4 regions of the Nonomuraea sp. NPDC049421 genome follow, and region 1 is predicted to be linked to each of the others. Evidence: riboswitches for the same ligand, from Rfam matches in the RefSeq annotation. Region 1 holds a riboswitch; each other region holds the start of a gene.
The links. Region 1 has a riboswitch for cyclic di-AMP ahead of AB0K18_RS41235 (C40 family peptidase). Riboswitches for the same ligand answer to the same signal wherever they lie in the genome.
Positions count from the first base shown of each region.

Region 2: another riboswitch for cyclic di-AMP. It lies ahead of AB0K18_RS12045 (hypothetical protein); the one in region 1 lies ahead of AB0K18_RS41235 (C40 family peptidase).
Region 3: another riboswitch for cyclic di-AMP. It lies ahead of AB0K18_RS06565 (GH25 family lysozyme); the one in region 1 lies ahead of AB0K18_RS41235 (C40 family peptidase).
Region 4: another riboswitch for cyclic di-AMP. It lies ahead of AB0K18_RS13830 (C40 family peptidase); the one in region 1 lies ahead of AB0K18_RS41235 (C40 family peptidase).

Region 1 covers NZ_JBFAQA010000034.1:55,572-59,332, forward strand. The annotation lists gene AB0K18_RS41225 (RDD family protein) at 1-471, opposite strand, end outside; gene AB0K18_RS41230 (amino-acid N-acetyltransferase) at 557-1,132, opposite strand; cyclic di-AMP (ydaO/yuaA leader) riboswitch at 1,410-1,561, shown strand; gene AB0K18_RS41235 (C40 family peptidase) at 1,684-2,613, shown strand; gene AB0K18_RS41240 (LuxR C-terminal-related transcriptional regulator) at 2,812-3,024, opposite strand; gene lysX (bifunctional lysylphosphatidylglycerol synthetase/lysine--tRNA ligase LysX) at 3,650-3,761, opposite strand, start outside.
Region 2 covers NZ_JBFAQA010000005.1:362,284-366,044, reverse strand. The annotation lists gene AB0K18_RS12055 (DeoR/GlpR family DNA-binding transcription regulator) at 59-835, shown strand; gene galT (galactose-1-phosphate uridylyltransferase) at 832-1,905, shown strand; cyclic di-AMP (ydaO/yuaA leader) riboswitch at 1,977-2,115, shown strand; gene AB0K18_RS12045 (hypothetical protein) at 2,121-3,077, shown strand; gene AB0K18_RS12040 (response regulator transcription factor) at 3,090-3,761, opposite strand, start outside.
Region 3 covers NZ_JBFAQA010000003.1:109,622-113,382, reverse strand. The annotation lists gene AB0K18_RS06575 (HAMP domain-containing sensor histidine kinase) at 1-762, opposite strand, end outside; gene AB0K18_RS06570 (SDR family oxidoreductase) at 913-1,656, shown strand; gene AB0K18_RS06565 (GH25 family lysozyme) at 1,670-2,398, opposite strand; cyclic di-AMP (ydaO/yuaA leader) riboswitch at 2,411-2,554, opposite strand; gene mqo (malate dehydrogenase (quinone)) at 2,745-3,761, opposite strand, start outside.
Region 4 covers NZ_JBFAQA010000006.1:348,113-351,873, reverse strand. The annotation lists gene serA (phosphoglycerate dehydrogenase) at 1-876, shown strand, start outside; gene AB0K18_RS13830 (C40 family peptidase) at 1,369-1,998, opposite strand; cyclic di-AMP (ydaO/yuaA leader) riboswitch at 2,050-2,191, opposite strand; gene AB0K18_RS13825 (3-isopropylmalate dehydrogenase) at 2,291-3,337, shown strand; gene AB0K18_RS13820 (branched-chain amino acid aminotransferase) at 3,581-3,761, shown strand, end outside.

The DNA.
Region 1 (3,761 bases):
CTGGGGGTCATAACCCTGCTGCTGACCGTAGCCGGGCTGCGACGGGGGCTGCTGTCCGTACTGGGGCTGCTGGCCATAGCCCGGCTGGGACTGCTGCTGCTGACCGTAGCCCTGCTGCTGCTGGGGGTCGTAGCCCTGCTGGGGGTAGCCCTGCTGCCCGTAACCGGGCTGCGACTGCTGCTGCTGACCGTAGCCCTGCTGGCCCTGCTGGCCGTACTGGGGTTGCTGGCCGTATGAGGGCGGCTGCTGGCCGTACTGGGGTTGCTGCTGGCCATAGCCGTACTGCTGTTGCTGTTGCTGTCCGTACTGGGGCTGCTGCCCGTAGGCGTCGTCCGCCCGGTAGCCGACCACAGTGACGTCCGGGTCGGGCTCGCCGGGGTGGCGGCCCGCGTTCTGCTGCCCGTAAGGGGTGCCGGGTGCAGAATTCTCGCCGGATTCGTCCTGTGGATACGGCGGCTGTCCGGTGCTCACCGTGTCACCTCGCTTCGAGTGCGCATGTGGCACGTGTCAGGACACATGCCTGTGCCGCCCAACGTATCGACATAGGTATCAACAATCACCTTTCCATCTGGTCAAGGTCCGCGTCACCCGATGTCAGATGCAGCAGCATGCGGGTGTTGCCCAGGGTGTTCGGTTTGACGTGTTCCAGGTCGAGGAACTCCGCGACACCTTCGTCGTACGAGGCCAGCAGTTCGGCGTACACCTCGGGTGAGACCGGCGTGCCCTGAATCTGGCGAAAGCCCAGTCTTGCGAAGAAGTCGACCTCAAAAGTCAGACAGAACACACGCCGCAGACCTAGATCATTCGCCTGCTGTATCAGCGCCGAGACGATCCGATGGCCGACGCCCATGCCACGGCACTGCGGGTCCACGGCCACGGTACGGACCTCCGCGAGGTCCTCCCAGAGCACGTGGAGCGCACCGCAACCGACGACCTGCCCGCCCCGTTCGGCCACCCAGAACTCCTGTACGTCCTCGTACAGGGTGACGGTGGCCTTCTTCAGGAGCCGCGAGCCCGTGCCCGCCCCCGCGTAGGTGTCCACAAGCCTCCTGATGTCCCGCACATCGGGCGTGCGGGCGCGCCGGACCACCACCGCGGTCTCGGCTGCTGTCAGTTCGGCCACCTGCTCCATGGCCCTCCAGGGTACAGATGTCATTACGGCTCGGCCCTAACTCCCACGTCTCGGCCCATGCTGTTACAACTCGTGCTCATCCGAGCACGCGCTCTGAGCAGGCCCGCGAGTCACCAGATCGGGCGGCAAATCCGTCATAAGTTGCGTTTCGTACGGCCAGGCACGAGATCACCTTGTGACTCTTCGGTTGTGAAACCTCTACAGAGTCGGCAGTTCTGGTTGAGCACGAACCCGGAGTGCATTAGTGTCCAGCGACGATGTTCCCCGCGTGTCGCGCGCGGGCGACACGCCTAATCCTCCGCGAGGAGGAGCCGGGGAACCGCCGGTGACGCCCCCCAGCGCCACCACCGGGGTGAATCCGCAACGTCCGGTAGGGCTGCTCCGGCCCGAACCCGTCAGCTAACCCGGCAGGCGTCGACGAGAGGAGCTGGTTGGTGAAGCGCACGCGCAGGCGTGAGAGGACGACCGCGGGCGAGCACGCCCGCCGTCCGCAACGTGCCTCCCGGCGGTCGCGTCTGCTCGGTGTAATAAGTGTCACACTGGCCACCTTTTTGGTCGCCGCCCCCGTCGGCTCCGCCTCCGCCGACCCCAAGCCCTCGCTCCAAGACCTGGCCAAGCAGGTCGAGAAGATGCACACCGAGATCGAGACGCTGGCCGAGGAGTACAACAGCCAGCGGGAGAAGCTCAAGAGCGCCAAGAGGGCCGCTGACGCCGCGAAGAAGACCCTGGCCACCAGCGAGGCCGACCTCGCCGCCAAGCGCGCCAAGGCCGCCGCACTGGCCGAGAACGCCTACATCACGGGCGGCCTCAGCCGCGCCCTCGCCTTCGCCACCTCCGACGACCCCGACGAGTTCCTCGACCGCGCCGCCACCACGTACGTGCTGGAGCAGCAGCAGGGCGAGGCCGTCAACCAGGTCACCAAGGCCAGGGAGGCCGCCGAGCGGGCCAAGGCGGGCGCCGCCAGCCGCATCAAGGAGGTCGAGAAGCTCATCTCCGACCTCGACAGCAAGCGCGACAAGATCACCACGCTGGTCACCAAGGTCGAGAGCAACCTCTTCAGGCGGGCGCTCGGCGAGGCGGGCCGGCCCGGCACCCGGGCCCAGCGCGTCAACCTGCCCATCGTGGGCAGCGGCAAGGCCGCCCAGGCCGCCAGGTGGGCGCTCACGCAGCAGCTCAAGCCGTACGTGTGGGGCGCGGAAGGCCCCAGCTCCTACGACTGCAGCGGCCTGGTCATGGCCGCGTACCAGCAGGTCGGCATCTCGCTGCCGCACTACACCGGCAGCCAGTGGACGGCGGGCCGCCACATCGACCGCTCCGAGCTGCGCCCGGGCGACCTGGTCTTCTTCTACAGCGACCTGCACCACGTGGGCATCTACCTCGGCGGCGGCATGATGGTGCACGCCCCGCGGACCGGCGACGTCGTCCGCATCGCCTCGATCGAGCGGCGGCCCTTCGCCGGCGCGGTGCGCATCGCCGACTGAGCCGCCCCGACCGAGCCGCCCCGACCGAGCCGCCCCGACCGAGCCGCCCCGACCGAGCCGCCCCGACCGAGCCGCCCCGACCGAGCCGCCCCGACCGAGCACGCAGGAGCCCGCTCTGGCAGGGGCCGCCCCGCGAGGTCCGCAGAAGGCCCTACAGAGGCCCGCAGGGCCCGCCCCACACGAGCCCGTCGCCGGTGATCAGATCAGCTGGCGGCGGGCCGCCCAGGCCACGGCCTCGATCGCCGTGGCGACGCCGATGCGGTCGCAGATGCCCCGCAGTCTCCGGCGAACGGTACGGCCGCTGATGTCAAGCCGTCTGCCCACCCGATCGACCGTGACCCCTTTCGCCAGCTCCGACAGCAATGCGAGGTCCGCATGGCTGAGTTCAACACCTTCAGTGAGCACTTCCATCGGGAGCCCTCCCCCCCAACAGCAGAACGTGGGCCTCTCGACCGGACCCAGGTTGCTCCTCGCAGACCGTAAACGCATCCTGGAAAGGTCGTCAAGCATGACAACCGTGTGGCTTGACCAGCGCTATTGACATGATCCGAAATATGTGACGCCCTGGCGATAAAGCACTACAGAACGCCGCCAAATAACAGGCCCGCACAACGCGAAAATCGGCGCTGAACGCCTTTCGATCTTTCTCTTCGCACCCATGAGAAACCGCCCGGCCGACGTACGGGCAGCACGACGGAACGGCCGGTCGGCGAGGTGTTCCAGGGCGGCGCGGCCTCGTCGCGGGCCGGCTCGCGACGGCAGCCCCTGGCCACGCGGCAGAGCCGCCCGCGCCTGCGCGCCCGACCTGCCTGCGGGCCCGCGAACTTGACCAGATGCTTACAGACGATCAGATGTCGGAAAGCGGGCCGACCAGAATGCGGTTCGGCGCAGGCGTCCAGAAGGTCCTGGCCGCGCACGCGAAACGGCTTCGGCGCAGGCGTCCAGAAGCGCCGTGACCACGCACGCGAAACGGCGGCGCCGCCCTCAGGGCAGCGCCGCCGCACATGTGCTCAGTGGCTGGGCTCAGTGGCTGGGCTCAGTGGCTGGGCTTGACCAGCGGGAACAGGATGGTCTCGCGGATGTTCTTGCCGGTGAACGCCATGATCATCCGGTCGATGCCGGCGCCCATGCCCCCGGTCGGCGGCATG
Region 2 (3,761 bases), on a different contig from region 1:
TAACATTCCCCAACAAATCCGTGTCATAATTTGGTGGAATGTGTTGGAAGGAGCGGGTGTGCTCGCACAGCAGCGTCAGCAGGCGATCCTCGAACGCGTCCGCAGCAACGGCGGCGTACGGGTGGCCGACCTCGTACGCGAGCTCGGCGTCTCCGACATGACCATCAGGCGCGACCTCGAGGTGCTGGCCGAGCGCGGCCTGCTGGAGAAGGTGCACGGCGGCGCGACCGCGCTGGGCCCCGGCTCGACCGAGGAGCCCGGCTTCACCGCCAAGTCGGCCCGCCAGCAGCAGGAGAAGGAGGCCATCGCCCGGCAGGCGGCCACGCTCGTCCGCCCCGGCACGGCCGTCGCGCTGTCGGCGGGCACCACCACGTGGGCGCTGGCCCACCACCTGATCGGCGTGCCCGAGCTGACCGTGATCACCAACTCGATCCCGGTCGCCGAGGTCTTCCACCGCAACCCGCGCGCCGACCGCACGGTCGTGCTGACCGGTGGCGTGCGCACGCCGTCCGACGCGCTGGTGGGGCCGGTCGCGGTGGCCGCGATCCGCCGCCTGCACGTCGACACGCTCTTCCTCGGCGTGCACGGAATGAGCGTGCGGGCCGGGTTCACCACGCCCAACCTGCTGGAGTCGGAGACCGACAGGGAGCTGGTGGCGGCGGCGACCCGGCTGGTCGTCCCCGCCGACCACACGAAGTGGAACACCGTGGGCATCAGCACGATCGCGGAGCTGAGCGAGGCCGACGTGGTCGTCAGCGACGCGGGCCTGCCCGAGGAAGCACGCACTGAGCTGGCCGAACGGGCCGGCGAACTGATCATCGCGGAGGGCTCGTGAAGCGCACCATCACCCATCTCGCCGACGGACGGGAGCTGATCTACTTCGACCGGCGCGACGACGCCGACAGGAGCGCGATCGACCGCCGGCCGCTCGAGCCCCGGCCGCCGGCCTCCGAGCTGCGCTACGACCCGCTGACCGAGGAGTGGATCGCGATCGCGGGGCACCGGCAGACGCGGACGTTCCTGCCCACGGGCGGCACGGCCGAGTGCCCGTTGTGCCCGTCGAGCGACGAGCGGTCGACGGAGATCCCGTCGTACGACTACGACGTGGTCGTGTTCGAGAACCGCTTCCCCTCTTTTTCCGGAAATTTCGGGACTTATGAGGATGTCGGTGGGCTGAGTGAGGTCCGGCCGGGAGTGGGGCGGTGTGAGGTGGTGTGCTTCACCTCCGACCACGACTCCTCCTTCTCCAGGCTCTCCGACGACCAGGTGGAGCTGGTCATGGAGGCGTGGGCCGACCGCACGGCCGAACTGTCCGCCATCGAGGGCGTCGAGCAGGTCTTCTGCTTCGAGAACCGGGGCGAGGAGATCGGCATCACCATCGCCCACCCGCACGGCCAGATCTACGCCTACCCGTACGTCACGCCCAGGACGAAGCTGCAGCTCGGCGCGGCGCAGCGGTACAAGGGCAACCTGTTCGCCGACGTGCTGGCCGCCGAGCGCGCCGCGGGCACGCGGGTGGTGGCCGCGAACGAGCTGTGGACGGCCTTCGTGCCCGCCGCGGCGCGCTGGCCGTTCGAGGTGCACGTGTATCCGCACCGGCAGGTGCCCGACCTGGCGGCGCTGACGGAGGCGGAGCGGGCCGCGTTCGCGCCGCTCTACACCTCGGTGCTGCGGGCGTTCGACGGGCTGTTCGGGGTCGTGATGCCGTACATCTCGGCCTGGCACCAGGCGCCGGTGCGTACGGGGAGGGAGCTGGCGTACCTGCACCTGGAGCTGTTCAGCATCAGGCGGGCGCCGAACAAGCTCAAGTACCTGGCCGGCTCGGAGTCGGCGATGGGCGCGTTCGTGAACGACGTACGCCCGGAGGAAGCGGCGCGGCTGCTCCGGTCACAGATAGATCACTAATAGATTTCTACTTAAGGTCGCATGACTCGTGATCTACCACTAATATCCCCATATGCGGCGGCCATAACCCGGCCGACCGCCCGCCTAATCCCGGGCGCGTCGCCCGGGAGCCGGGGACCCAATCCGCACCTTGGGGTGAATCCGCGACAGCGGTAGGGAGCTCCATGCCCGAACCCGTCAGCTAACCCGGCCGGCAGAGGGAGAGGAACTCTTACGTGGCGGCTTCGTCCCCCGCGAAACTTGCCATCGGTCTCGTCACCGCCGCCGCCCTCGCCATCCTCCCGGCGAACGTCGCGACGGCCGCGCCCAAACCGACCGAGTCCGAGCTCCGCGCCCAGCTCAAGCAGCTCAACAACAAGGTCGACAAGCTCATCGAGAAGTACAACCTGAAGCGGGTCGAGCTGGCCGAGGCGCAGGAGGCCGCCAAGAACGCGCAGGCCAAGCTGGCCGCCGCCGAGCAGACGCTGGCCGCGGCCGAGCAGCGGGTCGCCGAGATCGCCCGCCTGCGCTACCAGAACGTCGACCCGTCGCTGCCCGGCTTCATGCTGCCCAGCAACGGCGGCAGCGCGGCCCTGCTCGAACAGCTCACCGCCGAGCAGCAGGCCGTCGTGCAGAGCGTGGCCAAGGCCCGCGACGAGCGCAAGAAGGCCAGCGAGGAGGCCGCCGCGCTGACGGCCAAGATCAAGTCGGACGCCGCCACGGTCGCCGGCCGGCGCCGCGAGGCCGAGGACGTCATCAAGGACATCGAGAAGAAGCTGCAGGACCTGGTGCCGGTCGCCACGGGCCGCAAGTCCAACGGCACCTGGGCGCCCGAGCTGCCCGGCGGCACCGACAACATCACCCCGCGTACGCGGCTGATGAAGGCCCAGGTGGAGAAGAACTTCGCGCTGCCGTTCACGGTGGGCTGCTTCCGCGGGGGCGCCAGCGGCGAGCACCCGCTCGGCCGGGCCTGCGACTTCATGATGAGCACCGGCGGCAGCATGCCCTCGGCCGCCAACAACGCGCTCGGCGACCGCATCGCGGAGTGGGCGCTGCAGAACAAGGACAAGCTCGGCGTGAAGTACGTGATCTGGAAGCAGCGCATCAACTCCGGCAGCGGCTGGCGCACGATGTCCGACCGCGGCAGCATCACCGAGAACCACTACGATCACGTGCACATCTCGATGAACTGAGCAGGTGCAGGGTCAGGGCGGTTCAGGCGCGCGCGGGACGAGCAGACCCCGGTTGAACGCCTCGGTGACGGCGGCGGCACGGTCTCCCACGCCGAGCTTGGCGTAGATGTTGAGAAGGTGGCTCTTGACCGTGGCCTCGGTGATGAACAGCCGGGCGGCCGCCTCACGGTTGGTGTTCCCGGCCGCCACGAGTTCGAGGACCTCAAGCTCACGCCGGCTGAGCAGCTGCGGCGCGGGCGTCCTGACCCGGTTCATCAGCCGTGCGGCCACCGAAGGGGACAGCACGCTCTCGCCCTTGGCGGCGGCCCGCGCGCCCCGCAGCAGGTCCTCCCGGGGAGAGTCCTTGAGCAGGTAGCCGGTCGCACCCGCCTCGATCGCCGGAAGAACGTGGGTGTCGGTGTCGTAGGTCGTCAGAACCAGCACACGCGCGGTGACGCCGAGCCTGGTCAGCTCAATGATCGCGGACAGCCCGTCCATGCCGGGCATGCGCAGGTCCATCAGGATCACGTCGGGCTGGAGCTCCCTGGCGAGCCGTACGGCTGAGGCGCCGTCCTCGGCCTCCCCCAGCACCTCGAATCCGGGCGCGGAGGCGAACATGCTGCTCAGCCCGTCCCTGACGACCGGATGGTCGTCCGCGATCACCAACCGGATCGGGGTCCCGGCCGCCGCCTCGGCCCTGTGATC
Region 3 (3,761 bases), on a different contig from region 1:
GCCCGCGCGGAGGGGAAGGCGCAGGGTGACGTGGGCGCCGTGGGTCTCGACGTGCAGGCTGCCGTGGTGGGCGGTGGTGATGGCGCGGGCGATGGCCAGGCAGAGGCCGGTGCCTCCCTGGTCGCCGGCCGGCTCGTCGCACGTTTCCGAGGGCTCGTCGCTGGTCAGGCGGAGTTCCGCGCAGTCGGCCGTGCGGTGCAGGGTGACGGTCGCCGGGTGGCGGGTGGTGCCGAGGAGGATGGCCAGGAGGCGGGTCAGATGGGTGGAGGAGGCGTGCGTGAGGACGGTGGGGTCCAGGCGGAGCCGCACGTCGCCGCTACCGGCCGCGGCCGACTCCACCAGGGCGGTCAGGTTCACGTCGGTCAGTTCGCGATCGTCGAGGCCGGCTTCGAGCCTGGAGAGCAGGAGCAGGTCGGTGGTGACGTTTTCCAGCCGGTCGAGGTCGTCGCTGACGTGGTCGAGCAGGTCGGTCACGTCGATGTCGTCCGGGTGCCGCCGGGCCGCCTCCACCTGGACGCGCAGCGCGGCCAGCGGCGTACGGACCTCGTGGGAGGCGTCGGCGGTGAAGCGCCGCGCCGCCCGCGCCCGTTCGTGCAGCTCGTCGGAGCGCGGGATGAGCACGGGCATGCCCACCAGCTCGTCCCGCTCGCGCCCGCAGGCGTCGAGGCAGGGCTGGTTGGCCGCCACGATCGTCATGTCCCCTGCCATGACCAGGCACGGGTTCGGGACGGCCGCGAGCAGGGCGGCGTGGTCGTGTCTCATCGGGTTCCTCCCCAGGCGCCGGGCGAGCCTGTCACCAGCTAGGACAGCGCAGCCTCCGGGTCTGTGACCGGAAGGGGGCGACTTTACCGACCCGAGGGCTTAGGGGGAGACGGCAGGGGGAGGTGCGGTGGATCGAGGGGGAGGCGTGCCATGAAGGTCGTGGTGGTCGGCGGGACCGGCCTGATCGGATCGAAGCTGGTGACCAGGCTGTCGCGCGACGGCCACGAGGCGGTGGCGGCATCGCCGCGCACCGGGGTGAACACGCTCACCGGCGAGGGTCTCGCCGAAGCGCTGGAGGGGGCGCGGGTGGTGGTCGACGTGTCGAACGCGCCGTCGTTCGAACCGGCCGCCGTCCTGGAGTTCTTCGAGACCTCCACCGGCAACCTGCTGGCCGCCGAGTCGGAGGCGGGGGTCGGGCACCATGTCGCGTTGTCCATAGTGGGCACCGAACGCATGCCGGACAACGGATATTTCCGGGCGAAGGTCGCGCAGGAGCAGCTGATCGAGAAGTCGGGGATCCCGTACTCGCTGGTGCACGCGACCCAGTTCTTCGAGTTCGTGAAGGGGATCGCCGACGAGGCCGCGGACGGGGACGTCGTACGGATCGCGCCGGTGCTGTTCCAGCCGATCGCAGGGGACGACGTGGCGGCGGCGGTGTGCGAGGTCGCGGAGGGTAGGCCGCTCAACGGCCGGCTGGAGGTGGCCGGGCCGGAGCGGGTCAGGATGGACGAGTTCGTCCGGCAGGCGCTGGCGGGGCTCGGTGACCCCCGTGAGGTGGTCACCGACCCGCACGCGCGTTACTTCGGGAGCGAGCTGGGCGAGCACTCGCTCGTGCCGCTGGGGGAGGCGCGGCTCGGCGAGGCTCGCTACGGCGACTGGGCCGCCGCCGGGTAGAACGCCCGGGACGTCAGACGGACTGACGGCCCAGGGAGCGGAGCTGGTCGGGCGTCAGAGCCGAGACGTTCTGGTCGATGGGGACGTCCGTGTACTGGTGGATCGCCCACGACTTCCAGTCGGCCGGCGGCGTGATCGCGCCCTTGGCCCGGCTGTAGTGGGCGACCCAGAGCGGGTACTGCGCCAGGCCGTGGCCGTAGGTGTTCGCGAAGTTCCAGCCGCTGTAGAAGAGCGGCTTGGTGCCGGTCTGGTTCTCCACGTACGACAGCCACGCCTTGGCCCAGGCGTTGACCTCGGCGACGGACTTGCCGTCGGTCGTCTCCAGGTCGAGGACCAGCAGGTCACCGGCCTTGGCGGGCTGGGCGTTCACCGCGGCCAGGAAATGGTTGGCATCGGCGATGGGGTCGTCGGCGGGGTGGCCGTAGTGGTAGGCGCCGCGCACGATGCCCTTCTCGCCGAGCTCCCGCCAGTGCCTGGCGAAGGAGGAGTCGACGAAGTCGGTCCCCTCGGTGGCCTTGATGATGCCGAACTGCGCGGAGCTGGAGCTCCAGTCGTACAGCGGCTCGTAGTGGGAGATGTCCAGGCCGTAGGTCAGGGCGGAGCTGTGCTGGGCCGCCTCGTGCGGGGCGACCTGGTCGGTGGTGGAGGCGTGTGCGGTGCCGGTGACGGCGGTGACGGCGGCGAGTACGGCTCCGCCGAGCGCCAGTCCGAGGCGCTTGCGGTTCTCGGCAAGCTTGGCCATGCGGATGTTGACTCCTTGCTTCCATGCCGCCTACCGGGTTAGCTGACGGGTTCGGGACTGGAAGTGCCCTACGGACGCGGGCATGAGCGGGCGTCCGATTCACCCCGGAAAGTGGGTCCCCGGTTCCGCGAGACGCGGATTCGGCGGCCGTACGTCGGGAGACGGCGTACGGTCCGGTCAAAGATGTGAGGTCACGCGCTGCGGTGGTCCCTCGACCCGCAAAAGTACATAATTCGCAAAAGTATCTGCAAGTACTCCAGAGGGACTTTCACTCCGCTGGCCTAGTAAGAGGTTCGAAATCCCCGCGTACGTCGCGGATCCGGAAATGGGTAAAGTTTTCCGGCATTCACTCCAGACGAAGTGTTCGGGCCGTCCTGGAGAGGGTCTGCGGCGGCAGCGCGGCGCCGTACGACGGCACGAGCTCACGCAACGCCGGCCGCCAGCCGTCCACCCGGCCGGGGAAGGCGCGTCCGAGCACGTCCAGCATGATCGCCACGGACGCCGACGCCCCGGGTGAGGCCCCGAGCAGGGCGGCGAGCCCGCCGTGGGCCGGCGTCACCACCTCGGTGCCGAACCCGGCGATCGACCCGCGCCCGTTCACCGGCTTGACCACCTGCACCCGCTGACCCGCGGTGATCGGCTCCCAGTCCTCCGCCCGCGCCTCGGGGACGAACCGGCGCAGCGCCCGCAGCCGGTCGCCGCGCGTCTGCGCGAGCTGCCCGACCAGGTAGCGCAGCAGGGCCGGCTCGGCGCGGGCGGCGCCGAGCAGTGTCATGACGTTGCCGGGCGTGACGGATCCCGGCAGGTCGGTGAGCCTGCCGCGCTTGAGGAAGCGCGGCGAGAACGCGGCGAAGGGCCCGAACATCAGGTACGTCCGCCCGTCCACGACCCGGGTGTCGAGATGCGGCACCGACAGGGCGGGCGCGCCCGGCTCGGCGTGGCTGTAGACCTTGGCGTGGTGCCCGGCCACCAGCTCGGCCCGGTCCGTACGCAGGAACCGCCCGCTGATCGGAAACCCCCCGTACGCCCGCGTCTCCGCCACCCCGGCGCTCTGCAGCAGCGGCAGCGTGCCCCCGCCCGCCCCCAGGAACACGAACGACCCGCGCACCCCGTAGTCGCGGGCACCCACCAGGTCGCGCACCCGCAGCCGCCACGACCTGCGGTCACGGGAGAGCCCGCGCACCTCGTGCCCGGTCCGCACCTCGACGCCGTCACGTTCGAGCGCGGCGAACAGCCGCCGGGCCAGCACGCCATAGTCGACGTCGGTGCCGCCACGAGAGCGGCACAGCGCCACCTGCTCACCGGCGGGCCGGCCGGCGAACATCAGCGGCAGCAGCTCCGCCATCACCGCCCGGTCGCGGAT
Region 4 (3,761 bases), on a different contig from region 1:
GGCGCCCTCTACGCGGCGATCAAGGAGGGCCGGGTCGCGGGAGCCGGCCTGGACGTCTTCTCCAAGGAGCCGTGCACCGACAGCCCGCTGTTCGAGCTCGACCAGGTCGTCGTCACGCCGCACCTCGGCGCCTCCACCCACGAGGCCCAGGAGAAGGCCGGCACCCAGGTCGCGCGCAGCGTGAAGCTGGCCCTCGCGGGCGAGTTCGTGCCCGACGCGGTCAACGTCCAGGGCGGCGCCGTGGCCGAGGACGTCAAGCCGGGCCTGCCGCTGGCCGAGAAGCTGGGCCGGGTCTTCACCGCGCTGGCCGGCGAGGTGGCCACCAAGCTCGACGTCGAGGTGCGCGGCGAGATCGCCGCCCAGGACGTGCGGGTGATCGAGCTGGCCGCGCTCAAGGGCGTCTTCGCCGGCGTGGTCGAGGAGCAGGTCACCTACGTCAACGCGCCGCTGCTGGCCAAGGACCGCGGCATCGCGGTCGATCTGGTCACCAGCTCCGAGAGCCCCGACTGGCGCAACCTGGTGACCGTGCGCGGCGTGCTGGCCGACGGCCGCACGGTCTCGGTGTCGGGCACGCTGTCCGGGCCGCGCCAGATCACCAAGATCGTCGAGGTCAACGGCTTCGAGATGGAGATCGAGCCGACGGCCCACCTGTGCTTCTACACCTACACCGACCGCCCCGGCGTCGTCGGCGTGGTCGGCCGGCTGCTCGGCGAGCACGGCATCAACATCGCCTCGATGCAGGTGGCCCGCGACGTCAAGGGCGGCAAGGCGCTCATCGCGCTGACCGTCGACTCGGCGATCCCGGCCGAGGTGGTCGAGCAGATCGGCGCCGAGATCGGCGCCGAGAGCGGCCGCTCGGTCGACCTGGAGGACTGACCCTCTGACCTGCGCAGGGCCGTCACCCGTTTCGGGTGGCGGCCCTTTCGCGTCTCAGCATGCGAGATACTAGGATATCCAAGCACTGTCCTCGGGTACTGTAGCCGGTGATGCGCCAGGTTCTCGTACTCATTACCTGCCGCGGCGGGGCCTGTTAGGGCAGGTCGACGACCCGCCGCGGTGAGCGGCGTATGCGTCGGCCGTCAAGTCCCTTCGTCCGGTCCGTGACCCGGACCACGAGATTCAGGCCCGGTCGGGCTCGCGACCGGAGTCCGGCTTCCCCCCTTTCTCAGGAACACGTCCGCGAAGCGAGATGAGCCACATGTACGAGATGTATGCCTACAACCGTGCCGAGGACCAAGAGGACGAGGCGGCCGAGGCCGTCCAGATGGCCCTCGACCGGCGTGACAACGGTGGAGCCCCCCAGAGCAGGTGAGCCCAGAACGGCCCCGCGCTCGTTCGCACGGGGCCGCTCGTCCGGGTGGTGTCAGGTCAGAGGGTCGCGGTCAGCATCGACGGAGCGGGGTCATCGCGCCGTTTCTGCAGCTCGCGCCACTGACGGACGCCCTTGCGGTCGGGCCTGACCGCTCCGACGAACGCCTGCCGGCGCCACTCGGAGAGCTTCTCCTCCTTCACCACGTCGCCCGAGTGCGGCGCGTGCACCATGTAGCCGGGCTTGGAGATCATGCCCACGTGACCGAGTCCGCTGAAGAAGACCAGGTCGCCGGGCTTGAGATGGTTCCAGCTGATTTTCCGGGAGAACGCGTTGTACTGCTCGGCGGCGGTGCGCGGCAGGTGGATCCCCGCCTTCTGGTATGCCCTGAGCATGAGCCCGGAGCAGTCGTACCCGCTGCGACTGGTGCCGCCCCACACGTACGGGATGCCGCGCTGGTGCATCGCGAACCTGAGGGCGGTCTTCCAGGCCGGCTTGGGCGCGCGCTCCTGCTGGATGCGCTTGACCTCGGGGCCGGTCAGGGTGATCGAGCCGGCCGCGTTCGTGCCCTGGTTGGATTTCGTGCCGGGGCCGGATTTCGTGCCGGGGCCGGCGTTCGTGTCGGGGGAGTGACGGCTTTCACCGGGGCCGACGGGCGTCGGCGCGGCGGAGGCCGGAGGGGGGCACACGATGAGCCCGGCGGCGACACCCGCCAGGGCTATGGCAATACGAGACAGGGGTCTGTCCTTCCATGCGGCCGACCGGGTTAGCTGACGGGCTCGGGCCTGGAAGACAGCCCTACGGCGAAGCCGATTCGCCCCTGGGGGAGAGGTGGGTCCCCGGCTCCACGCACCTGCTGCGTGGATTAGGCCTGACGGACTCTAACGAATCGGTCAAAAGGTCGCAATACATGCAAAATCGGACGTCCGGAAAATGAGATGATGTGTTCGTCAGTCGAGACGAGCCGGTAAGGTACCGCCCATGGAGTCGCGTAACATCCGCCTGGCTGTCATCCCCGGTGACGGCATCGGCACCGAGGTCGTCGCAGAAGGGCTCAAGGTCCTGGAGGCCGTGGGCACCAAGATCGAGCCCACCCACTACGACCTGGGCGCCGCGCGCTATCACCGCACCGGCGAGACGTTGCCCGGCTCGGTGCTCCACGAGCTGCGCGGCTACGACGCCATCCTGCTCGGCGCCGTCGGAGACCCCAGCGTGCCGCCCGGCGTCCTGGAGCGCGACCTGCTGCTGCGGCTGCGGTTCGAGTTCGACCACTACGTCAACCTGCGCCCGGTCAAGCTGTTCCCCGGCGTGCGCACCCCGCTGGCCGACACCCCGCCCGAGAAGATCGACATGATCGTCGTCCGCGAGGGCACCGAGGGCCTCTACGCCGGCACCGGCGGCGCCATGCGCCGCGGCACCCCGCACGAGATCGCCACGCAGGAGTCGCTCAACACCGCACACGGCGTCGAGCGCGTGGTCCGCTACGCCTTCGAGAAAGCTCAGTCGCGCCCGCGCAAGAAGCTCACGCTCGTCCACAAGACGAACGTCCTCACCTTCGCGGGCGACCTGTGGCAGCGCACCGTCAACCGGGTCGCCGCCGACTACCCCGAGATCGCCGTCGACTACTCCCACATCGACGCGGCCTCGATGTTCTTCGTCACCCAGCCCGAGCGCTTCGACGTGGTGGTCACCGACAACCTCTTCGGCGACATCATCACCGACCTCGGCGCCGCCATCGCGGGCGGCATCGGCCTGGCCGCCAGCGGCAACATCAACCCGGACGGCGCCGCGCCCAGCATGTTCGAGCCGGTCCACGGCAGCGCGCCCGACATCGCGGGCCAGGGCAAGGCCGACCCGACCGCGACCATCCTCTCCGTCGCCATGCTCCTCGACCACCTCGGCCTGAGCGCCGAGGCGGCCAGGGTGGAGCAGGCCGTCGCCGACGACATCGCGGCGCGCGTCGCGGGCTCCGCCCCGCGCGGCACGCAGCAGATCGGCGACGACATCACCGCGCGAGTATCCGGCTAGGACCGCCTAGCCCGATCACGAGCGCCCGGCGGCCCTGAGCGGACTGCCGGGCGCTTTTTCGTGTCCCTGTAGGGAGAAATGGGGGCTATATCCCCCGTTGACCCCTTGCCATCCCATATAGCGAGACAATAGGAAGTACGGACTGCCTCCCAGCGCGGCCGCCTCTCGCGGCAGTCGCAGAACCGCAGGCAGCGGGCAGCTTCCGGTAGTTTTCGGTAGATCGCAGAGAGAAGGACCGACGTCATGACCATCGCTCAGAAGCTCAGCTTCGACGTGCAGCTCTCCGACCATGCTCGCACCGCGGCCGAGCGGGAGCAGGTACTGGCGACCCCCGGGTTCGGGCAGGTCTTCACCGATCACATGATCTCGATCGACTTCACCGAGGGCAAGGGCTGGCACGACGCGCGTCTCGAGGCGTACGGGC